DNA from 4 places in the Aminobacter sp. P4_D5 genome. Region 1 is predicted to be linked to each of the others. Evidence: riboswitches for the same ligand, from Rfam matches in the RefSeq annotation. Region 1 holds a riboswitch; each other region holds the start of a gene.
What was found. Region 1 has a riboswitch for cobalamin ahead of AC1DWF_RS16700 (ribonucleoside-diphosphate reductase subunit alpha). Riboswitches for the same ligand answer to the same signal wherever they lie in the genome.

Region 1 (5,052 bases):
GACAATGAGGTCCGGGTTATCCCGTTTCACAACTTCCAAAGCGTCCGTAGCGTTTGCCGCCTGCGCCACGACTGAGTATTCATCCTTAGACGACAATACAAAGTACATACCGTCCCGTAGAATCGATTGCCCACAAATCAGAGCGATACGTGTCTTACGCATAAACCAACGCCCACCCCTACATGCCCAATCTCTAACATACTGATCGGCTCAGGCAGGCGCAATGCGGATGTTAACAAAAGGTTAATTTCAACCCAGGGATGGTCAGTGATCTTTACGTAGATTGCGTCAGTTTCGAACGTCACTGGGCGCGCCTGTCATGGAATGGCCGATGTTTCGCGATGACGAAGATTAACCGAGTCGCTTCTTCACTACGACTTTCTCGATCAGCCTGACTTTGCCGTCACGCATGCTCACGGCCTTCATCGCAAGAAGTTCGTCTATGACTTTCTCGATACTCGGCTCGGTTATGGGAGTCGGCGGCTTGTAAGGGAGATTATCGATAGCCTTCAAAATCTCTTCGGCCGTGCAGGGGCGGCCTGCTTCAAACAGGGCATGCACTACTATCCCTTGGTCGATGGTGACTGTTTTCTGCGCCTGGCTATTCGCCTCGTTGTAAATGACCAAAGCTGCAACTGGGATCAGGTATGGAGAGGCCGTGACGGCAGAACCTGCCAGAACCATGTTTGGGATCGCCTTGTACAGCGTACTCCAACTATAGACGATGTTGCGCCAGTGCGTGCGCTGTTTCGGAATGGGGCTGTCCGTCCCTGTCTGGAACGTCTCGAAATTTGAGTTCGGTATATCCGGTACGTCGAACCCCTCGGAGACGAAAGCTTCTCTGATCTGATCTGCCAGTGGCGCTATCGTCTCCCATTGGTCCGGAAGTACTTGTCGGAGCCGGCCTTCGAAGTCGGTTGCGATCATGCCCTGCGTCCCGAGCTGAATCCACAAAGTTGCGCTTCCCAATGCCAGCAGGATTCACTGTCCCTTTGAGCATTTCAATACCCGCATTCGGATGAGTACAGGTGAATGGGCGAGACCGCCCATCGCATGTCCAATACTCTGACTTTTTTGCTCTGGTATCGGCCGTCTGCAGCGCGGGATACTGAGCGCGTCTGAAAATTTACCCATTCAATGTCGTCCAGTGGCGGCAGTTTCGCCTATGCGTCGTGACCTACGCGAGATTCGCGGGTTCGCGCCCACAGCTAGCATCAGCAGGTCGCTGGGGTTGATTATCGCCAGCGCAATCGCTTCGATGGTGGTTTGCTTGTTCGTGCCCTGATCGTGCAAGGTTTCAAGATCCCCACTCAAACGATCTAGCGAGTGGCTCCGGTCACTACACAATTCGAGGAGGCCTTCAGAGGTTTGAAATTTCCTCTCTCCATTAATTGACAATGGCGTCGTCATCCATACTAGATATAGGCGTCGTGGTTCTTCTGAGTCTGTTTTAGGCTTGGAAGCTAAGAGGGAAGCCGGTGAGCGAGTTCGCAATGCCGGTGCTGCCCCCGCAACTGTAAGCAGTGAGTTGCTGTCGAGTAACGCCACTGGCGCCATGGAGCGCTGGGAAGGCCAGACAGCGGCAATGACCTGCGAGCCAGGAGACCTGCCGCGATAGATTTTGAACGTCCACGGGCGGGGTGTCCCGGTGGTGCGCTTGCGTTCTGCCGGCTTGCGCCGGCCGAGATTCAGCATGCGTCCGCTGAAGGCCTTCGCCCCAAACCATCGGGGAAGATGATGTTGGCGACCACTACACTTCAAACTACCGGGACCGACAGGATTCAGTCAGCTTTCAGCCAGGGTGGTTTCGAGACCGCGTCCGAACCTGGCTACCGGGTCATTCGGCGCAACGGCTCGGTGACACCGTTCGATGCGACCAAGATCACGGTCGCGCTGACCAAGGCGTTTCTCGCCACCGAGGGCCCGGTGGCGGCCGGTTCGCGCCGCGTCCACGACGTCGTCGGCGAGCTGGCCGGGCAGGTGTTTGCCGCGCTCACGCGACGGGCAGACGCCGGCCGCACCTTCCACATCGAGGAAATCCAAGACCAGGTCGAGCTGGCGTTGATGCGCTCCGAGCATCACAAGGTCGCCCGCGCTTATGTGCTCTACCGCGAGGAGCGGGCGCGCGAACGGGCTGCCACCAAAACGGCATGTGTCGAGGTCGCCGCACCGACGCTCCAGGTCAAGGCCGATGACGGCAGCTTGTTGCCGCTGGACGAGACACGCCTGGCCCGTATCGTCGACGAGGCGTGCGACGGGCTTGAGGCAGTCTCTTCGGATACCATCCTGGCTGAGACCAAGCGCAATCTTTATGACGGCATCACGGTCGACGAGCTTTCGCTGGCGCCGATTCTGGCTGCGCGAACGCTTGTCGAGACCGAGCCGAACTACGCCTTCGTCAGCGCCCGGCTGCTGATGGACCGCCTCCGGCGTGAGGCACTGAGCCTCGTCGCCGGCAGGTCCGAGCAGGCGACGCAAGGCGAAATGGCAGAACGCTATGCCTCCTATTTCGCCGACTTTATCGCCACCGGCATCGCGGTCGAGCTGATCGATCCCGAACTTGGCCGCTTCGATCTCGTCCGCCTGGGCGCGGCACTGAAGCCGGAGCGTGACCTGCAATTCCAGTATCTCGGGCTGCAGACACTCTATGACCGCTATTTCCTGCACGCCACTGGCAAGCGTTTCGAGCTTCCTCAAGCCTTTTTCATGCGTGTCGCCATGGGGCTTGCGGCACGCGAGATCGATCGTGAGGCCCGTGCAATCGAAATCTACGATCTGTTGTCGTCCTTCGACTTCATGGCCTCGACGCCGACGTTGTTCAATTCCGGCACGCTGCGGCCGCAGCTGTCTTCCTGCTTCCTCACCACCGTCGCCGACGATCTCGACGGCATCTTCAAGGCGGTGAAAGACAATGCGCTGCTCGCCAAATATTCGGGCGGCCTCGGTAACGACTGGACCCCGGTGCGTGGGCTTGGCGCCCACATAAAGGGCACCAATGGCGAGAGCCAGGGCGTGGTGCCGTTCTTGAAGGTGGCCAACGACACCGCGATCGCCGTCAATCAGGGCGGAAAGCGCAAGGGCGCGGTCTGCGCCTATCTCGAGACCTGGCATATCGACATCGAGGAGTTCCTCGACCTCAGGAAGAACACCGGCGACGACCGTCGCCGCACCCACGACATGAACACCGCAAATTGGGTGCCGGACTTGTTCATGGAGCGCGTCGAGGCCGACGGCGAGTGGACGCTGTTTTCTCCTGACGAGACGCCCGATCTGCACGATCTCTACGGTAAGGCCTTCAAGGCAGCCTACGAAGGCTACGAGGCGACAGCCTCCACGGGCGCCATCAAGGTGTTCCGCAAGGTCCGGGCGCTCGACCTGTGGCGCAAGATGCTGACCATGCTGTTCGAAACAGGGCATCCCTGGATCACGTTCAAGGATCCCTGCAACATCCGCTCGCCGCAGGGCCATGTCGGTGTTGTGCATTCGTCGAACCTGTGCACCGAAATCACGCTCAACACGTCGAAGGACGAGGTTGCCGTCTGCAATCTCGGTTCGGTCAATCTTGCCAATCACGTCGCAGCCGAGGGGCTCGACCTCGACCGGCTTGCCCGCACGGTGAAGACGGCGATGCGCATGCTCGACAACGTCATCGACATCAATTTCTACACCATTCCCGAAGCCAGGCGCTCGAACCTGCAACACCGTCCGGTCGGGCTCGGTCTGATGGGTTTCCAGGATGCGTTGCAGGCGATGAAGATCCCCTACGCTTCCGACGCGGCGGTGGCCTTTGCCGACGCCAGCATGGAGGCGATCTCCTACAACGCGATTTCGGCGTCCTGCGACCTCGCCGCCGAACGCGGGCGCTATCCTAGCTTCGACGGTTCGCTGTGGTCGAAGGGTATCTTGCCGATCGATTCCATCCGGCTGCTCGAAGAGGCTCGCCCTGGCGTGGAGATGGATGCGTCCTCGACGCTCGACTGGGACAGCCTGCGCAAGCGCGTCCAGAAGACCGGGATGCGCAATTCCAACACCATGGCGATCGCGCCGACGGCCACGATCTCCAACATCTGCGGCGTGGCACAGTCAATCGAGCCAGCCTACCAGAACCTGTTCGTCAAATCGAACATGTCGGGCGACTTCACCGTGGTCAACGCGGCCCTTGTCCATGATTTGAAGGCGAGGGGGCTGTGGGACGAGGTCATGGTCTCCGACCTCAAATATTTCGACGGCTCGGTCGGTCAGATCGACCGCATCCCCGACGAGCTCAAGGCGCTATACGCCACCGCTTTCGAGATCGACAGCGCCTGGCTGATTGAGGCCGCGTCGCGACGGCAGAAATGGATCGATCAGGCCCAGTCGCTCAACCTCTACATTGCCAATCCGAGCGGCAAGAAGCTCGACGCGCTCTATCGCCTTGCGTGGAGCAAGGGCCTGAAGACGACCTATTACCTGCGTTCGCGCTCGGCCTCGCATGTCGAGAAGTCGACGCTGAAGGGCACCGACGGCAAGCTCAATTCCGTCTCCGCTGTAGCCGTTGCCGCGTCGGCGCCGATCATCGTTAACGCCGACGCGGCATGGGGCAAAGCCTGCGCCATCGACGATCCCGAATGCGAAGCCTGCCAGTAGACATCAGCGAAAGCCGTCAACGCAGGCGCTGACCCTCATCCCTCTGCCGGGACCTTCTCCCCGTTTAGTGACGGGGAGAAGGAGGAAGCGGCAACCTCGCGGCCAGCCATCCTCTCCCCGTTACTAAACGGGGAGAGGATGCCGGCAGGCAGGTGAGGGACAGCGTCGAGGGCGCAGAACAAATCAAGGAAAACAAAAAATGCTCGACTGGTCCGAACCGAAATTTACACCCATCGTCCCGCCACTTGCAGACGTTCCGCTTGCCGATGCCACCGGTCTCGGTGTCATCGAACGTGGCGGCGGTCGCGTCCGCGTCGACGACAAGCGCATGACCAATGCCCGTGCCGACGTGAACCAGCTTCTGCCGCTCAAATACCGCTGGGCATGGGAGAAGTATCTCGCCGGCTGCAACAATCACTGGATGCC
Region 2 (5,847 bases), on a different contig from region 1:
GGATCGAGGCCTGCAGTGGGTTCGTCGGCAAACAGCAGGGGGGTGTCCTGCGCGAGCGCTCGCGCGATGAGCACGCGAGCCTTTTCGCCGCCAGACAGCTCTGTCGCCGGGCGTTCACGATACCGTTGCACCTCCATGCGTGCCATCGCTTCTTCGACGATCTCCCTGTCCTTGTCCGACAAAGGCGCGAAGCTCGGGCGATGCGGGGCCCGTCCAAGGCCGACGAGCATTTCAACCGAAACCGACCAGGCAATCTCCCTGTCCTGGGCGACATAAGCGGCATGACGGGCCCGTTCGCGTGCGGAGAGCCTGGCCGCATCGAGAGGTCCGAATGCGACGCTCCCCACGGCAGGAAGCAGCCCAAGCAGCGCGCGCAACAATGTCGACTTGCCCGCACCGTTAGGGCCGATCAGGCCGATGAACTCGCCCTCGGCGACATTGAAGGAGATCCCATCGATGACCGGGCGGGTTCCAAGCGAGACCTTGAGGCTATGGACATCGAGCAGCATCAGGCGAGCTTCCTTCTCGTGCGCCAGACCAGCCATAGGAAGAACGGCGCGCCGACGATGGCAGTGAGGACTCCGAGCTTGAGGTCCTTGCCGGGCGCGATGATGCGCACCAGGATATCGGCCGCCAGCAGCATGGCAGCACCGCCAAGCGCGCTTGCCGGAAGAAGCCGGGAAGGACGCGATCCGACGAGGGGGCGCAACAGGTGGGGCACGATTAGCCCGACGAAGCCGATCGCACCGGACACAGCGGTCGCGGCACCTACCGATGCCGCTGTTCCTAACACGGCCAGAAACTGGACCCGACGAAGATCGACCCCCATGGTGGCAGCGGTATCGTTGCCGAGGGTCAGCGCATCGAGTGCCTGCCCCAACGCCGCAAGCAGCAGCCAGCCGATGAGCATGAATGGCAACGCAAGCCAGACGTGGGTCATCGACCGGTCGGTCAGGGAGCCCAGCATCCAGAACATGATCTCGAGGGCGGCAAATGGGTTCGGCGAGAGATTGAGCGCTAGAGACGTCATCGCGCCTGCGAAACTCGATACGGCGACACCTGCCAGAATGATGGTCAGCGTGCTGCCGCGAAGACCTGCCAAAGCCTGGACGACCACGACTGCGACGGCCGCCGCAGCGAGCGCTGAAAGCGGAAGTGCCAAGGCAAACACTGATGTGAGCCCGGAGTAGATGGCGACCACGGCACCAAGCGATGCCGATGCACTCACGCCGATCAGCCCGGGTTCAGCCAGCGGATTGCGCAGGTATCCCTGGAGCGCGGCACCCGATAGGCCAAGGGTAGCTCCGACCATCAGGCCAAGCAGAGCGCGGGGCAGGCGGATTTCCTGCATGACCAGGGCGATCGCATCCGCCTTTGGGGAGAACAATGCGGCGAGGCTGTCGGAAAACGCTATCGCTGCCGGGCCCACGGTCAGCGACAGCAGAAACAGGCAGGCAGTAACCAGCGCCAAGGCCGCAAGTACCGCATAGTAGGGCATTGGGGCTCTCATGGATTTCCCCTGATGTTGCTGGCCGCAGCTTGGAGGATCCGAGCCGCTTCAAGCGTGAAGGGAGCACCACAGATCGTGTAGCCGGAGGGTACGGTGACCGATCTTCCTGAGGCAGCGATGGCGCGATAGGCCGGGTGGACAAAGTTCTCTTGCGCAAGCGCAGGAGCCCCGTAGGACGTGTTTCCGTCGGCGATCAGGTCAGGCTGGGCGAGGACGAGCATTTCCAGCGGCAACCGAGAGCTTCCAGACAGGCCGAGCTTGTTCGCGAGGTTGGCCAGGCCCGAAAGCTTGACGACCTCGTCTACCAGCGTGCCGGCGCCTGACGTGTAGCTATTGGCATAGTAGGTGGCTACCGTCTTGCCTGAGGGTGGTTCCTTCTCGAGCTGGGCGATGCCCTTGTCGAGTTCGCCGACAAGTTCGGCTGCCCGGTCCTCCCTGGCGAGGACCTTACCCATTCGAAGGATGTTCGCACGGATGTCGGCGATCGAACTGTCGGGAGCGAATTCCTCGACCCGGATGCCCAGGCGCCGAAGCAGTTCCACCGTCGTTCTCGTGGTGTAGGTGCCTGCCAGCACGAGGTCGGGCTGCATCAGGAAGACCTCCTCCGCGAGACCATGATTGACGGCAATCCCAGCCGCCTTATCGAAAAGAACGGAGGTGCTGGGATCGCTTGCCATGTAGGAGACCGAGTGCAGCTGTTCCTTGTCTGCAATCAGCATGGCCAGCTGATCGGTGCACACGTTCATCGAAACCACGCGGCTGGGGCCGTCGGCTGCTTCTGCCGCAGGTGCAAAGGCCGCCAGAACGAGCGCGCCAGCGAATGAGCACAGCCATTGATGAAGGCTTGCTCTTGAAAGGCAGCAGGGAGACATCCGCATCATCTCAAAACTGGCGCGTGAAGCTGAGGTTGATGGTCCGTCCTGGCGCTCGATAGTCGGTGACGGTTGAATACTGCTCATCGAATAGGTTCTCGACCGAAAATTTCAGGCTCGATCTGTCATCAAAGGCATAGTCGGCCGTGAAGTCCACGGTGACATAATCCGGCAGCTTGACCGTGTTTGCGGCATTGGCATAGCGCGGGGAGGCGTAAAGCAGCTTGGCCGTGAGGTTGAGCTGCTCGGTTGCCCGGTAGCCGATCTCCGCCGTGGCCTTGAACCGGTCGCGGTAGGGAATGTAGAGCCCGTTGTCTTGGTTCTTTGGCTCGCGATAATCGATCGTAGCCTTGCCGCTCCAACTGTCGCTGAATTGGTGAGACACCGAAGCCTCTACGCCCGAAACCTTGGCTCTGGCGACGTTGAAGGGGAGGTACGTTGGGGGATTGGACGCGATCGCGTCGGTGAGCCAGGTCTGGTAGAGGGCTACGTCAACCGTCGTGTCGACCGTCGGCCGCCAGTTCAGGCCGATCTCGTAGGAACGAGACTTTTCCGGCTTGAGGTTTGGATTCGAGTAGCCCGGGTAATAGAGGTCGTTGAAGGTCGGGGCACGGAAGCCTGTGCCGTAGGACGCTCGCGCGATGAGATCCGGAACGATTTCCCAGCTGGCACCGAGATTGTAAGTCGTCGCATCGCCGAACTGTTCATTGTGATCATAGCGCAGGCCGCTATCGATGGTGAGTGCGCCATACTCGACCGAATACTGCCCGAAGACCGCGACCAGATTGCGGGAGTCGACACCGAAGTCGACGGTCGAGTCCACGCTTTCGCGATAGGCTTCAGCACCGCCAGCAACGACATGCGTTGCGTCCCCAAACTCGAAGGATTTCTCCGTCGATGCGAAGATTCCGAAGCGCTGCGTGTCAAACTCGCTGTTGCCAACAACACCATCACGGAAGTTGGTCGAACGGTCTAGGCCGCTGGAAACCTCGACAGTCGAATTCCAGCTGTCCGAATGCTTCAACGTGGCGCCGATCTTTCCGGCGAAGGTATCGGTGTCGACCTCGTTGAACGACGGAAACGAATTGTCATACTCCGTCCGGCCACGGGCAAAGAGGCCATCTGCGTAGAGCCGCCCCCAGTCGTAGGATTTGGCGACAGAGAAATTTAGCGAGCCCTGCAGGAAGCCGTCATCATCGGGTTCATGACCCCATGCCAAAGGGGTCGTGAAGTCATAGCCTTGGGTGCCGAGAAGGCTGCCGCCCACAGCGTATTCAACGCCGCCTGCCGTCTGGCCACGCACGTTGCCGGATACATGTGCTCCCCAGGGATATGTTACCCCCGTTGTAATCGATCCGCAGCGATCGCGTCCGTCGTCGCACTTGCCGCCCTGCCTGGTGATGATGTTGATCACGCCGCCAATGGCATCTGCGCCGTATTGGGCCGAATGCGGACCCTTCGCGATTTCGATACGCTCGATCGCGGAGAGCGGGATGTTGAAGATCGAGCTTATTCCGCTGGTGGCTGAGGCCGTACGCACGCCATTGACGAGCACGAGTGTCTGCCCCGAGGACATGCCCCGAAGATAGACATTTGTTGCGGAGCCTTGGCCGCCATAACCGATGATCGAAACGCCGGGATAGCGCTTGAGGAGCGAGGGCAGATCGGGCGCAGCCGATCCCTTGATCTCGTCTTCATCGATGACCGTGACGGAGGAGGTAGCCCGCACAAGCGAACTTGCGCGGCGAAGAGGCGTGGTGATCACCAGCCTATCGAGCAGGGTCGGCCCTGATGAAGGCAGCTCTTGCGCGTAGGTGTGACCGGGAAGTGCCAGCGACAGTGCGCCGGCGGCAATAAGTAGTCTCTGCAATTTTGCCCCCAAATGGTTCGGGTGGCGCGGTTAGGGCGCGCCAGTTTCTCCAAACCGCAGGCAGGCAGGTGCAGGGATGCAATTCACCCTGCGGCCCTCCGCATGCGGCAACACTTTTCAATGTCACCGCCACGAGCGACCGCGCCTGTCCGCACCCCGTGGACAAAGCATGGGTGACTGGAACGGGCAGGTCTCCTGACTTCCGTGTCTCAGCCTTTCTCCGCCTTCCCGACCGCATAACGTGCGCTCAGTGGCATGTTGGAGAAGGCTCAACGGTTACAGTTGCGGGGGCAGTCGCGGATTCGGCCAGTGGCCTCACCGTGTTCCCTTTTCATCCACCTCTCGGCGGAACCAATTCCGAGTCGGAAAATAGCCAGCGCGCCGAAGTTGTCAATTGGAGGGGTATCGGAATTCTTGCAGCGAGTGCATCTCATTTGTCGTAGGCAAATTGAAAGGCGTCAAATTCGGGTCTAATCCAGTTATTGCTGCCTAACTGGGACTTGTTTTCTGTATTATTTGCCAGGCATGGGCCTTCATGCTGCAGGTATAGTATTCTGTATTTGCGGAGAATTATGACAGCGACCGATGCGACGCGCCCGCCGCGACGCACGTTCAGATAAGTGGCGTAGATCCACAGATACGGCCAGTCGCCTTCGATTGGCCGGGCCAGGAAGGCCTGACCTTGTCGTGGTCTCTTCGCACAGCCACGTGACCTGGCTCTCGGAAATACTGCTCATGCCCATCGCCATGACCGGATCGTGGACCGAGCGCGTCGAGATGCGGCTGCCCCACGCCCCATCAGTTTTCTAGCTCCAAAATTGCATGACTGCGTCCGCAGGCGCTCGTAGTCACGATGGCTGGGCGTGGTGCGGATTGGTCGGATGGCGCGGTAGAAGAAATAGCAAAATCAGATGGTTACGCATCTCTGTTAATTTTTTTATAGATGCCTATCAGGCATTTCACATGAAATCTAATAGGAATTTTACGGTTGCGGGCTCGTGCCAAACGTACCAAAGCCCGTGCTCGAATAGCGACGTTGCCCGACCCACCCAACTTCCCGGCGAGTATCCCTAACCACTGTGCTCGGTCATTGCGACTCGCACGGAGATCAAAGAGTTTTCGAAGGGGGGCAGCAAAGAGCCTCGGGTTTCAGCGGCATAACGTTCACCGAACAGTTCGAAATTCTTGCCGCACAATTGGCCTCGGATCAGGCGCTCTCTGCGCCTCCACTCAGCCGTTGCAACTGCCCTTTCTCGACGGCATGCTGAGTCTTATGAAACCCTCCACGCCGCGCGAAGCCTTAACGGAGGCGGTACTCGTACTCGACCGTGGTGATCTGAAACGTGCTGGCCCTTTCCCAAAGGCGACAAAAGATCGACTTCGTCCGCCGGCCTATGTATCCAGCCAACCAGGCGTCGGTTCGGGCAATGGAATGGCGTCGAGCAATGACCGTGTGTAGTCGGAATGTGGTGCCTCGAAAACGCGACTGCATGGGCCTTCCTCCGCGACCCTGCCTCCCTCCAGGACTATTACCCGATCGCAAATGGCGCGAATGACGGACAGGTCGTGGCTGATGAAGGCAACCGCGAGGCCCA
Region 3 (7,759 bases), on a different contig from region 1:
GAGGCGCCGATGGAAGCCCGACACAACCATACGCACGGCGCCGACGCCGCTGACGCTGTCCGCGCCGAAATCTATGGCGAGGACGGGGTCATCCTTGCCTCGTTCCTGGCCCATATCGGCGCGGCGATCGCAGACCGCGATACGCTGACGCTGAAGCGCGACGTCTCCGTCCTGCACCAGTCCGAACTTGGCCATCTGCTGGAAGCCTTGCTACCCGAGCAGCGGCTGGCGCTGGTCGAACTGATGGGCTCGGATTTCGACTTTTCGGCGCTGACCGAGGTCGACGAGGCGATTCGCCTCGACATCGTCGACAACCTGCCCAATGCGCAGATCGCGCAAGCCGTCCAGGAACTCGATTCCGACGATGCGGTCTACATTCTGGAAGACCTCGACACCGAGGACCAGAACGAGATCCTGGCGCAGCTGCCGTTCACCGAGCGCATCAGGCTGCGGCGTTCGCTCGATTATCCCGAGGAATCGGCCGGTCGGCGCATGCAGACGGAGTTTGTGGCGGTGCCGCCGTTCTGGACCGTTGGCCAGACCATCGACTATCTGCGCGACGACAAGGATTTGCCCGACCGTTTCAGCCAGGTCTTTGTCATTGATCCGAGCTTCAAGCTGCTGGGTGCTGTCGACCTCGACCAGATCCTGCGCACCAAGCGCGCGGTCAAGATCGAAGAGGTGATGCACGAGACGCGCCACGCCATCCCGGCCACGATGGACCAGGAAGAGGCAGCGCGCGAATTCGAGCAATATGATCTGCTCTCCGCAGCCGTCGTCGACGAGAACGAGCGCCTCGTCGGCGTGCTGACCATCGATGATGTGGTCGACGTCATCCAGCAGGAAGCCGAGGAAGACCTTTTGCGCATGGGCGGCGTCGGTGACGAGGAGCTGTCCGATACCGTGCGCGCGACCTCGCGCTCGCGCGTGCCATGGCTTCTGGTCAATCTTGGTACGGCCTTCATCTCGGCATCGGTCATCAGCCAGTTTGGCGCCACCATCGAGGAGATGGTGGCTTTGGCGGCACTGATGCCGATCGTCGCTTCGCTCGGGGGCAATGCCGGCACACAGACGATGACGGTAACCGTGCGCGCGCTCGCCACCCGCGACCTCGACATCTACAATGCCGGTCGCGTCATTCGCCGCGAGGTGATGGTGGGCCTGCTCAATGGCGCAATCATCGCAACCATCCTCGGCCTGGTCGCAGGCCTATGGTTTCACAACCCGGATCTGGGCTTCGTCATCGCCGCCGCCATGGTGCTCAACATGCTGGCTGCGGCACTCGGTGGCATCCTGATCCCGCTGTTGCTCGACAAATTTGGCGCGGACCCGGCGATCTCGTCCTCGATCTTCACGACCATGATCACCGACGTCATCGGCTTCCTTGCCTTCCTCAGCCTTGCCACCTGGTGGCTGCATCTTGGCGCTGCTGCGAGGTAAGGTTGTTCAATTGACTTTTACGTAAGTCGCGTGCGAGACTCCTTGAGGACCAAAAAGGGTCCTTTTGGCTGCGCGGCGTATACTGTCGCATGGCATGATCGCCTCGGCTAGCGCGGCATGATTTGAAAGCGGCGCGGCGACGCTGGCTGGGTGGAGAGACGATGCGGGAATATTACTCGATCACCGAATTGACCCGCGAATTCGACATTTCGACGCGGACGCTGCGTTTTTATGAGGATGAGGGGCTGGTGCAGCCTGTCCGCCGTGGCCGCACTCGCCTGTTCCGCCCGTCTGACCGGCAGCTCATTCGCCAGATCATGCGCGGCAAGCGGCTTGGATTCTCGATCAACGAGATTCGCGAGATCATCCAGATGTATCGCGCCCCCCCCGGCGAGGTCGGTCAACTCAAGCTGATGATCAAGCGCATCGAAGAAAAGCGTGAGGATCTGCGCCAGAAGCGCCGCGACCTCGAGGAGACGCTGGCCGAACTCGATCAGGCCGAAGAATCCTGTGTCGAACGGCTGGTCGAACTCGGCGTCAACACCTGAGCGCTGATCAGATCCAGCGCCGGACCTTCTTTTTGTAATCGATGTATTTCTTGCCGAAGCGGGCTTGCAGGTGCTTTTCCTCTGGCACAATGGCGAGCTTCTGCGTGCCGAAGGCCGCGATCACCGCAAGGACGATGAACCAGACACTGGCCGTGATCAGGCCGATGGCGATCATCAAGAGCGTGTTGGCGAAGTAGATCGGGTTGCGGGTGAAGGAAAAAGCGCCCGAGGTGACCAGATGCTCCGACGGCCTGTCGGGACGGATCGTGGTCTTGGCGCGCTTCAGCGTCTGCATGGCTGAGTAATAGATCGCAACCACGCCGGCCACAGCCAACCAGCCGGCCGCGTAGAGCAGGTCCGACAGCGGCTCGGTGAGCCAAGGCAAGGGGTAGAGCAGTCCGAGGGCTACAGCCACCGCGATAGCCAGGAGGTAGACGATCGGCGGCCATGGAACCCTGCTGGGGGCGGCGGCTTTGAGATCGGTCATTGCGCTCCTCCTGGTATCGTCTGGTTGTCGGTGTTGGTCGAGCACATGGCCGCGGTTTGCCCGACACGGTCTTTAAGCTCCGGGCTCTGGTCGGCGGCATAGAGGCGGACGAACGAATCATCCCTTTGCAACTCGTCGAGCATGCACACACAGTAGCGCGAGCAGAAATCCGTGTCGCGGCTTTGCTCGCACGAGCGCTGGCAAGATTTGAGGAAGGTAATTTCGCGCGTTTCGACCGGGGCGGGGAATATCTGGGCAAAGGCCCAGACCAGCGAAATCATCACCGGTTGGTGGATGAGGTAGAAAGCCAGGCTGTGGCGGCCGAAGAAGCTGAGCGGCCGTGACCAGGCGCCGGGTTGAAGGCGCGCCAGCCTTTCGAAAAGACCGGCCTTGAGCGCGAGACCGGCAACACCAATGCCGGTCAATACGGCGCCAAACCATGGAAACAGCGGCACAAAATCGTTGGAACGCGGATTGAAGGTGGACAGGCCGATCCACAAAAGCGCCGGGTGGTTGAAGGCGTCAGAGCGCAGATAATTGGGCGCTGCGATGACCAGGGCGGCGATGACCAGCGTCAGCAGGGCCGGCAGGCGCAGGAAGGCGAGGCCGAGTACGCTGGCCAGTGCTATCTGGTGCAGGATGCCGAAGAAGATGAACTTGTCGGGCATGGCGAACCAGGTCGCGACCGTGATTGCCAATGCCGCCGCCGACACCATGGCCAACCGCCTGAAGTAGCCAGGCCAGCGAATGCCCTTGGCATGCGCCAGCACAAGGCTGACGCCAACGAGAAACAGGAAGCTTGAGGCGATGCAGCGGGCGAAGAGCTTCCAGTTGCCATAGGCGGTCATGCCCGGATCGGCGTAACCGAAGAATTCGAGGTCCCAGGCGAAGTGGTAGATCGCCATGGCGACGAGGGCTGTGCCACGGGCGATGTCGATGACCGACACGCGCCGCGAGGGGGCTTGAACTTGTTCAGTGCTCGGATGCATCGTCATGGCCATTCGCTTCGGCGTTTTCAGGTGTTGCAGCGCCCCTGCAGCACTATCATGGTTGAAGCGGGGCGGTAGAGAGCAGTGTGGCCAGTCATGCACAAGGTTAAGAATTGAAGTGGCGCAAATGACCGGACGCATGATGTCGCTGACCGAAGAGCTGGTGGCGCGATGCTATCGCGACGTGGCCGATGCCGGCCCGGACCCCGATGCAGTGCACCTCGACGACGCCGACTATGAGGCGATGATCGATGAAACGCTCGCCGAGCATCCCGGCAATGGCCCGCTATGGCTGTTTGCCTATGGTTCGCTGATCTGGAAGCCCGAGGTCGAACACACCGAAGAGAAGGTGGCGCTGGCGCGCGGCTGGCATCGTTCGTTTTGCGTCAGCATGAACCGCTGGCGGGCAACGAAAGAGCAGCCCGGACTGATGATGGGCATGGATCGCGGCGGCCAGTGCAAGGGCGTGGCGCTCAGGCTCATGGACGGCGACAGGCGCGAACAGCTCGACAAGCTCTACCGCCGCGAGATGACGCTGAAGCCCTCGACCTACAAGCCGCGCTGGCTGAACCTTGTCACCGACGACGGCCCGCTGACCGCCCTTGCTTTCGTCGTCAATCGCGGCGGCCGGGCCTATGCCGGCGCACTTGGCGAGGACGAGGTTGTCGAACGGCTGGCCACAACCTGCGGCCATTGGGGCTCGGCGGCGGACTATCTCTACAATGTGGTGAAGAACCTCGAGCAGCGCGCCATCCACGACCGGCATCTGTGGCGGCTGCAGCATCTGGTGGCCGAACGAATCGCGGCCCGGAGCTGATCGCCAAAACGCCGCATTCGCACCGCCCGGCGTCGGAATTTGGTTTGCCGCCCAAGGCATTTGTTTCTATAGTCGTGGCGTCGTCGGTTCCGTTACGGAATCAAGAGGGAATGCGGTAAGGGCCTTTTGAAGGTCCGAAGCCGTGGCTGCCCCCGCAACTGTATGCGGTTAGCTCTCCCCAAATGCCACTGAAGCTTGCTTCGGGAAGGCGGGGAAGGGTGTCGATCCGCAAGCCAGGAGACCTGCCGGCGACAGGGACACTTCTCGAGGCCCTCGGGTGGAGGGCGAAAGGACTTTAAGATGACTACTGTTTCTGCAATCGGCGCCGACGTTTCCTCGCAGTCGCGCACAATGCAGCTCGCGCTTGCGGCGCTGCTTGGCCTTTTCGTTGTTGGCTTCCTCGGGTTCTCGCATATGGACGTGGTGCACAACGCTGCCCACGACTATCGCCACTCGATGGCTTTCCCCTGCCACTAACGAAGGCACCCCAACCATGTCTGTATTTCGCAACGTCGTGTTCATCGCGGCGATCAGCGGCCTATTGGCCGGCGTGATCCTTGCCGCGCTCCAAACCTATGCAACCGTTCCGCTGATCCTCAAGGCCGAAACTTACGAAAATGCCGGCGGCGGCCATGAGCATGCCGCGGCCCCAGCCGCTGGCACTGAAGCGACCACGTCAGCACCTGCGGCGCAAGCCATGGCTCCCACTGAAGAGGAAGCTGAAGCCTGGGCACCCGCCGACGGCTTTGAGCGTTTCGCCTATTCGGCACTGGCCAATATCGTCAGCGGCGTCGCATTCGCGCTGATCCTGGTCGCGGTTTCCGAATTTGCCGGCGGCATCGCCAACTGGCGCCAGGGCGTGTTCTGGGGCTTTGCCGGCTTTGCTGTCTTCACACTCGCGCCGGGCCTAGGGCTGCCACCTGAGTTGCCCGCCATGCCGGCGGCCGACCTTGGCGCGCGCCAGATCTGGTGGACTATGACGGTGGTGGCAACCGCTGCCGGCTTGGCACTGATCGCTTTCAAGCAGTCGCTGCCGCTCGCCATCCTCGGCGTCGCGCTGATCGTTGCTCCGCACATCATCGGTGCGCCGCAGCCAGAAAGCCATGATTCGCCGATACCGGCCGACCTGCACCACAGCTTCGTCGTCGCCGTGACCATCACCAACCTGGTTTTCTGGGTGGTGCTCGGAGCTGTCGCGGGGGCTGTGCGGCAGCGTTTCATGGGTACGCAGGGCGCATTGCGCGGCAGCTTTGCCTAAGAAGCTGACATTTTTGCTAGGCGGTGCGCGCTCTGGAAAGAGTGCGCACGCCGAGCGGCTGATCACCGCATTCCCTGCGCCATGGAGTTACATCGCCACCGCGCAGGCCTATGACGACGAGATGCGCGAGCGCATCGATATCCACCGCTCCAGGCGCGGCGAAGGCTGGCGAACAATGGATGCGCCGCTTGATTTGATAGCAACGCTCGACAGTGTCGCCGATGGCGAACCGGTACTCATCGATTGCCTGACGCTGTGGCTGACCAATCACATGCTGGCCGATCATGACGTGGAAGCGGAAAGTGCCCGGCTCGCCGAGGTGCTGTCGCGGCCGCGCGGCCCATGGTTCGTCGTTGCCAACGAGGTCGGGCTCGGCATCGTGCCCGACAACGCGCTTGCCCGCCGCTTCCGCGATGCAGCCGGCAGGCTCAATCAAATGGTGGCAGCCGGTGCCGACGAGGTGCTGTTCATGGTCGCTGGCCTGCCGATAAAGGTGAAATGAGATGAAGGAAATCAACGAGACCGAAGCCGAGCGCCATCGCGCCAAGATGGCCAAGCGCAAGGCGGTTCAGGACGCCGAGGTGGCGGAAAAGACCATTGTGGAAAAGGGTCTGCTGATCGTCAATACCGGTCCCGGCAAGGGCAAGTCGACCGCGGCCTTTGGGCTTGCGCTGCGCATGCTCGGCTACGGCCATCGTGTTGGCGTCGTGCAATTCATCAAGGGCGCGTGGCATTCGGGCGAGCAGGATGCATTTGCCACATTTGGCGACCGCGTCGTCTGGCACACCATGGGCGAAGGCTTTACCTGGGAAACACAGGACATCAAGCGCGATATCGCCGCCGCTGAAGCCGCCTGGGCCAAGGCTCAGGAGTTGATGGCCGATCCCAGCATCGCGCTTGTGGTCCTCGATGAGCTTAACATCGCGTTGCGCTACGACTATCTCGATCTCGACGCCGTCGTGGCTGCGCTCAAGGGCCGGCGCGAAGGCCTGCATGTCGTCGTCACCGGCCGCAATGCCAAGCCTGCACTGGTCGAAGCCGCCGATCTCGTCACCGAGATGGGCGCGACCAAGCACCATTTTGCGGCTGGGGTTAAGGCACAGAAAGGCATCGAGTTCTAAGGGATCTGCGGCCTAAAGCCAGAAGATGACGGCGATCAATCCCATTGCGCCGACCATCAGCGCGTCGGCCGTCCAGTAAAGTCGGAGTGCGGCACGGATATCCTGGGCATTGGCTTCGCGCCGGCCGCCGTCGCCCATGAAGGCGTCGTCGACCATGACCCCTCCGTAAGTGCGCGGGCCTGCGAGGGCGAGACCCAGCGCACCGGCCATTGCCGCCTCAGGCCAGCCGGCATTGGGCGAGCGGTGTTTTCTGGCGTCGCGGAACACCGCTTTCCATGCGCGGCAAGGGTCGGTGCCTGGAACGAGGAAGGCGGCAAGAACGATAAGCAGCGCGGTCAGCCGCGATGCCGGCAGGTTGATCAGGTCGTCGAAACGCGCGGCCGCCCAGCCGAATGCTTCGTGGCGCTTGGTGCGGTGGCCGATCATCGAATCGGCGGTGTTGGCGGCCTTGTAGGCGGCACCGCCGGCAAAGCCGAAGACAGCGAGCCAGAAGGCGGGGGCGGTGATGCCGTCGGAGAAATTCTCGGCCAGGCTTTCGATGGCCGCGCGGCTGACGCCAGCTTCGTCGAGGCTGTCAGGGTCGCGGCCGACGATCTGCGATACCGCCTTGCGGCCGGCAACGATTCCGCCGCTGTCGAGCGCATCGGCTACCGCCTTCACATGGCTGCCGAGGCTGCGCTGGGCAACCAGGCTCGAAGCTGCGACTGCGGTGAGAAGAATGCCGAAGGGGACAAGCCCACACAGGTGCTCGACGGCAAATGCAAGCGCGGCCGGCAGGGCAACGATGACGACGAGGGCAACGACGCCCAAAATACGGCGCCTGGCGTCGGTATCGGTGGCGCGGTTGAGGCTGGTGTCGAGAAAGGATATCAGCTTGCCGATCCAGATCACCGGATGGCCGATGGCACGCACCAGCCGGTCCGGGTAACCGAGACCGAGTTCGAACAGAAGCGACAGGAAGGCAAGCGGAACGAACATGACGCTTCTTGATGGACGAAGGACTGGGACGATTGACCACGGCGGCAGCCTGGAGCGGGCGAGGGCGCTGTTTCCTGGAGCGCCCGAGCCGTTCGTCGACTTGTCGACCGGGATCAACCCG
Region 4 (4,655 bases), on a different contig from region 1:
TCCGATTTGAACAACGCAGTTATCGCACGCAGAACGGTGAACACCGAATGCACGCGCGAGCGCTCCTCCTCAGTAAACACGCGGCCAGGCTTTGCCACTTCGAGCTTGATCAGGCGCTTTGTCGTTTCGCCGATGGCCAGCTCAGTGAGCGGCGCAAGGGCAGCGTGGATGACCGGCAGCAGCACTTCGCCGCGCGCGTTGAGCGCTTCGATCTTCATCGAGCGTCCGCGTGCCGAAATCACCACAGGCGGGTCGATGATGGCGGTGTCCCAGCGCGTGTAGCGGCCGGGATATTCGTAGTTGGAGGAAAACACGGCGCCACGGCGGCTGTTCAGCCCGTCGAGATAGGTCTCGATCGCCCCGGCATAAGCGGTTTCGTGGCGTTGCCGGGTGATGGCAACACCACCTGAGGTCACATAGCGCTCGGCACCGCTTTCAAGCAATTCCAACGTCATTCCCGTCTCCATCTCTTGCCGTGGGAGGTTCCGGAGCGTGGTTTAAAAAAAGCAAATGGCCGCCCGGAATTCCCGTTGCGGCCATCACAATTTTCACGCGCACGCGCTTCAAGAGGCCGCTGTCAGCTGGCCCGCCACCAATTGTTGTGGAGCGAAGTCGTGTTCATGGCGAATCCATAGCGGCTAAAAAGAGGTGGCGCAACTGGATTTGAGCCGTGTTGCTTCGCATTCCTAAGTACCCTTCAACTAGCCACGCGCCGCCGCATCAGCACGACAAAAGCGACGCCGCCGATCAGCCCGGTCAGGATGCCCAAGGGCATGTCTTGCGGCGGCATTACGGTGCGCGCCGCCATGTCGATGACGACGAGGAAAATAGCGCCGACCAGTGCCGAAAGTGGCAGCACGCGGCGATAGTCGCCGCCGACGATGAAGCGCACGACATGCGGGATCATCAGCCCGACAAAGGCGATCACGCCGGAATAGGCGACCGCGCAGCCGGTCAGCAGCGCGCAGACGATGAAGACGACGAGGCGGAACCGCCGCGCCGGGATGCCGAGTGCTGTTGCGCTCTCGTCGCCGAGCGTCATGGCGTTGAGCTTGCGGGTCTGGGTCAGCAGATAGGCGCCGCCGGCGGCGAGCGCGATCAAGGGGTAGGGGAGTTGCGTCCATTCGGCGAGACCAAGGCCGCCGAGCATCCAGAAGATCGCGACATGAGCAGCCCGTGCATCGCCGATGAAGATCAACATGTTGCCGGCAGCCGAGATGATGAAGCTGACGGCGACACCGGCCAGGATCAGCTGGCCGGCCGACTGGACGCGGGCCAGATTGGCCACCGCCAGCACCATGAAGGTGGCGGCGAGCGCGCCGATGAAGGCAAACAGCGGCACGGTGATCGCACCGAAGACCATGCCGGCATGCAACAGCGCCAGGATCGCGCCAAAGGCGGCACCGGAGGAGACGCCGAGCAGATGCGGATCGGCGAGCGGGTTGCGCGTCACCGACTGCAAGGCAGCACCGACAATTGCCAGCGAGGCGCCTACGGCGGCACCGAGGATGGCGCGCGGTGCGCGCACGTCCCAGACGATGTTCTCGCGGCCGCTCGACCAGGCCACCTCGACGCTGCCCGGCACGAGCTTGCTGGCAATGATTCCCCATACCGTTTCGAGCGGTATCGCCACCGCGCCGACGCCGACGGCAACGACCATGGTGAAGAGCAGTAGCACCGCCAGCCCGGCGACCAGGGCCGGCATGGCGTGGATCAGGGCGTGGCGCTGCCCGGTGACGAGATGGCGGTGCGACATGCTCAGTTGGCCCTGAAGGCTTCGGCGAGGCGCTTGATCGCGGCGATGTTGCGCGGCCCAGGCGTTGCTTCGATGTATTCGAGCACGACAAAGCGGTTGTTCTTGACCGCTGCAATGTCCTTGAACGCCGGGTTCGAGCGCAGGAAGGCGATCTTCTGATCGGCGGTGACCTCGCCGTAATTGACGATGACGATGACGTCGGGATTACGTTCGATCACCGGCTCCCAGCCGATCTCGGTCCAGCTCGCTTCGACGTCGTCGACGATATTGGTGCCGCCGGCGGCCTCGATGATGGCCGTCGGCATCGCATAGCGGCCGGCAGTGAACGGCTTTTGCTCGCCGGAGTCGTAGAGGAACACGTTCACCGGCTTGTCGAGCTTGGGCAGCGTCGCCTGGAAGTCGGCGAGCTCCTTCTCATAGCCGGCCACCAGCGCTTCGGCCTTCTCGCGCACGCCGAAGATGGCGCCGAGATTGAGCAGGTCGGTGTACATGTCCCGCAGCGAAGACTTGTCTTTCTTCATGATGAAGATGCAGCTTTCGGTCAGCTCGTAGACCGGGATCTTGAAGGGGGAAAGCGTGTCGGGGGTGACGTCGCCGCCGACCTTCATGCCGTAGTTCCAGCCGGCGAAGAACAGGTCGGCTTCGGCGCCGAGCAACACTTCCTTGGTGACATATTTCGGCGCGAGTTCGGGTAACTCTCCAACGCCCTTGCGCACGTTCTCATCCAGCGTCTTCCAGCCCGAAATGCCGGAATAGCCCGCCATGTTGTCGGCAAGGCCGAGCACCAGCATCATCTCGGTCAGGTTGACGTCATGCGAGACGGCACGCTTGGGGGCTGCCTCGAAGGTCAGGTCACGGTTGCAGGTCTTGACGGTGACCGGGAAGCTGCTTGCGGCGGCTGCGGCACAGCCGGCGAAAAGTGCCGCGGCGATAAGGGGAAGTCGGCGCATGGTGGCTCCTTGAGTGGTTTGTTGGGTTCAGCGTTCGAGATGGAAGGAAAAGCGGGGCCGCCCGGTGACGGGATGGCTGTCGAGCGTGGTTCCGACCGAAAAGCTCTCGCGGATGCGTTCGGGCGTCAGGATGTCGGTGGGGCTGCCCGCGGCAACGGCCTGGCCGCCATCCATCACCAGCACGCGGTCGGCATGCGCCGAGGCAAGGGCGAGGTCGTGCAGCGACACAATGACCGTGCAGCCGAGCGTGCGCAGTAGTTCGAGCACTTCGAGCTGGTGGCGGATGTCGAGATGGTTGGTCGGCTCGTCGAGGATCAGAAGGTCGGGCCGCTGCACCAGCGCACGCGCAATCATCACGCGCTGCTTTTCGCCGCCCGACAACGAGCCGAAATCGCGCGCGGCAAGCTTGGTCAGGCCGAAGAGCGCCAGTGCTGCCTCAACCTGCGCATAATCATCGTCGCCGGTCCGCATGCCTGTCGCATGCGGTGTCAGGCCAAGCTCGGCGATCTCGGCCACCGTCAGGCCGAAGTCGGAAGCCGGTTCCTGCAGGACGGTTGCGATGCGGCGGGCGCAATCGCGCGGCTTAATCTTCCATATGTCGGTGCCGTCGAGCCTGACAGTTCCGCCGCTCGGGCGATGATAGCGATAGAGGCAGCGCAGCAGGCTCGATTTGCCAGCACCATTCGGCCCGACGATTGCCAGCAACTCGCCGGGTGCGACGCGGATGCTTACGGGTGCAAGGATCTGGTGCGAGGGACGAGGTCCCCAGCATACGGCATCGATTTCAAGCTCAGCTGGAGTGTCGCCGACGAGACGGCTAGCCGCATGAACACGGTCGAGCATGCCTTTTCTCCGTGAAAGCACGGAGCAGGCGGAACGATCCGATCAGCGAACCGAAACCTATCGAATAGGCAATCGCCATCATCATCATCTCCACGGCACACCCCGGCCGGTTTGAATTGCACAGATGATGGCAGGTCTCCTGGCTCGCGGGTGATCGCGCCTCGGAACCTTCCCGGCCTCGCGGCCAGTGGCATGTCTCCGAATTGCTATCCGCTCACAGTTGCGGGGGCAGCCACGGTTTCGCGTCGAGCGACGTCTCACCGTGTTCCCATTTAATCCCGTTGCCCGAGTCAGGCATCAGGAACCATCACCGCCGTGGCTACAGCAGCGGCGAAGTGCTGACAATCGATAAAGCGTCATGCGGCTTGCTCGATTGCGTCACGCTTGTCGAGTGTGAAGGACAATAGCGCCACGCCGAAGGCGCAAAGCGCGATCGCCGCACCGACAAGCGGCAGGTCGGCGTAGCTCACGCCCCAGGAAATGGCGGCACCGCCAATCCAGGCACCGGCGGCGTTGCCGGCATTGAACGCGCCTTGGTTGAGCGTCGCGGCAAGGTTCGGCGCTTCCGAGGCGGTCTCGACGACGCGCATCTGCATCGGCGGCACGATGACGAAGGTGATGACGCCCCACATGAAGACAAGCAGGATCGCCAGTGGCGCGCTCGTGCTCCAGGCAGCGAAGGCGACATGGATCGCCGCCATGACGATCAGCGCTCCAAGGGCCGTCGGCATCAGCTTCCAGTCGGCGAGCTTGCCGCCGATGATGTTGCCGATGGTCATGCCGCCGCCGAACAAAAGCAGGATCCAGGTCACCGAATCCACCGATACGCCGGTGACGTCGGTGAGGATCGGCTTGATGTAGGTGAAGACRGCAAACAGGCTGCCCGAGGCGAGTGCGGAGATGATCATCGCCAGCCACACCTGGAGCTTGCCCAGCACCTTGACCTCGCCCGCGATCCCGCCCTTGCCGGGAGGTGCGACACCTGCCGGTACCAGAAAGGCAATCGCTGCGACCGAGATCAACCCGATGACAACGACAGCGTAGAAGGTCATGCGCCAGCCATAGGCCTCACCAAGTGCGGTGCCGCCGGGAACGCCCAGAATGTT

Region 2: another riboswitch for cobalamin. It lies ahead of AC1DWF_RS25575 (TonB-dependent receptor domain-containing protein); the one in region 1 lies ahead of AC1DWF_RS16700 (ribonucleoside-diphosphate reductase subunit alpha).
Region 3: another riboswitch for cobalamin. It lies ahead of AC1DWF_RS06525 (CbtB domain-containing protein); the one in region 1 lies ahead of AC1DWF_RS16700 (ribonucleoside-diphosphate reductase subunit alpha).
Region 4: another riboswitch for cobalamin. It lies ahead of AC1DWF_RS21555 (ABC transporter ATP-binding protein); the one in region 1 lies ahead of AC1DWF_RS16700 (ribonucleoside-diphosphate reductase subunit alpha).

What each region holds. Positions count from the first base shown of each region.
Region 1 is NZ_JBFUIP010000071.1:10,625-15,676, forward strand. Features, by position in the region: gene AC1DWF_RS16690 (LuxR C-terminal-related transcriptional regulator) at 1-162, opposite strand, end outside; gene AC1DWF_RS16695 (hypothetical protein) at 352-927, opposite strand; cobalamin riboswitch at 1,415-1,628, shown strand; gene AC1DWF_RS16700 (ribonucleoside-diphosphate reductase subunit alpha) at 1,738-4,626, shown strand; gene AC1DWF_RS16705 (ribonucleotide-diphosphate reductase subunit beta) at 4,826-5,052, shown strand, end outside.
Region 2 is NZ_JBFUIP010000166.1:6,602-12,448, reverse strand. Features, by position in the region: partial or broken gene AC1DWF_RS25590 (ABC transporter ATP-binding protein) at 1-509, opposite strand, end outside; gene AC1DWF_RS25585 (FecCD family ABC transporter permease) at 509-1,510, opposite strand; gene AC1DWF_RS25580 (ABC transporter substrate-binding protein) at 1,507-2,382, opposite strand; gene AC1DWF_RS25575 (TonB-dependent receptor domain-containing protein) at 2,393-4,252, opposite strand; cobalamin riboswitch at 4,421-4,623, opposite strand; partial or broken gene AC1DWF_RS25570 (transposase) at 4,821-5,031, opposite strand; gene AC1DWF_RS25565 (ATP-binding cassette domain-containing protein) at 5,645-5,847, opposite strand, start outside.
Region 3 is NZ_JBFUIP010000018.1:12,651-20,409, forward strand. Features, by position in the region: gene mgtE (magnesium transporter) at 10-1,440, shown strand; gene AC1DWF_RS06505 (MerR family transcriptional regulator) at 1,602-1,988, shown strand; gene AC1DWF_RS06510 (methyltransferase family protein) at 1,996-2,475, opposite strand; gene AC1DWF_RS06515 (acetyltransferase domain-containing protein) at 2,472-3,470, opposite strand; gene AC1DWF_RS06520 (gamma-glutamylcyclotransferase) at 3,592-4,281, shown strand; cobalamin riboswitch at 4,349-4,545, shown strand; gene AC1DWF_RS06525 (CbtB domain-containing protein) at 4,582-4,758, shown strand; gene AC1DWF_RS06530 (CbtA family protein) at 4,775-5,539, shown strand; gene cobU (bifunctional adenosylcobinamide kinase/adenosylcobinamide-phosphate guanylyltransferase) at 5,532-6,041, shown strand; gene cobO (cob(I)yrinic acid a,c-diamide adenosyltransferase) at 6,043-6,660, shown strand; gene cbiB (adenosylcobinamide-phosphate synthase CbiB) at 6,673-7,638, opposite strand; gene cobD (threonine-phosphate decarboxylase CobD) at 7,637-7,759, shown strand, end outside.
Region 4 is NZ_JBFUIP010000115.1:13,106-17,760, reverse strand. Features, by position in the region: partial or broken gene AC1DWF_RS21570 (anthranilate synthase component I) at 1-455, opposite strand, end outside; gene AC1DWF_RS21565 (FecCD family ABC transporter permease) at 698-1,756, opposite strand; gene AC1DWF_RS21560 (ABC transporter substrate-binding protein) at 1,759-2,706, opposite strand; gene AC1DWF_RS21555 (ABC transporter ATP-binding protein) at 2,734-3,549, opposite strand; cobalamin riboswitch at 3,662-3,873, opposite strand; gene AC1DWF_RS21550 (MFS transporter) at 3,906-4,655, opposite strand, start outside.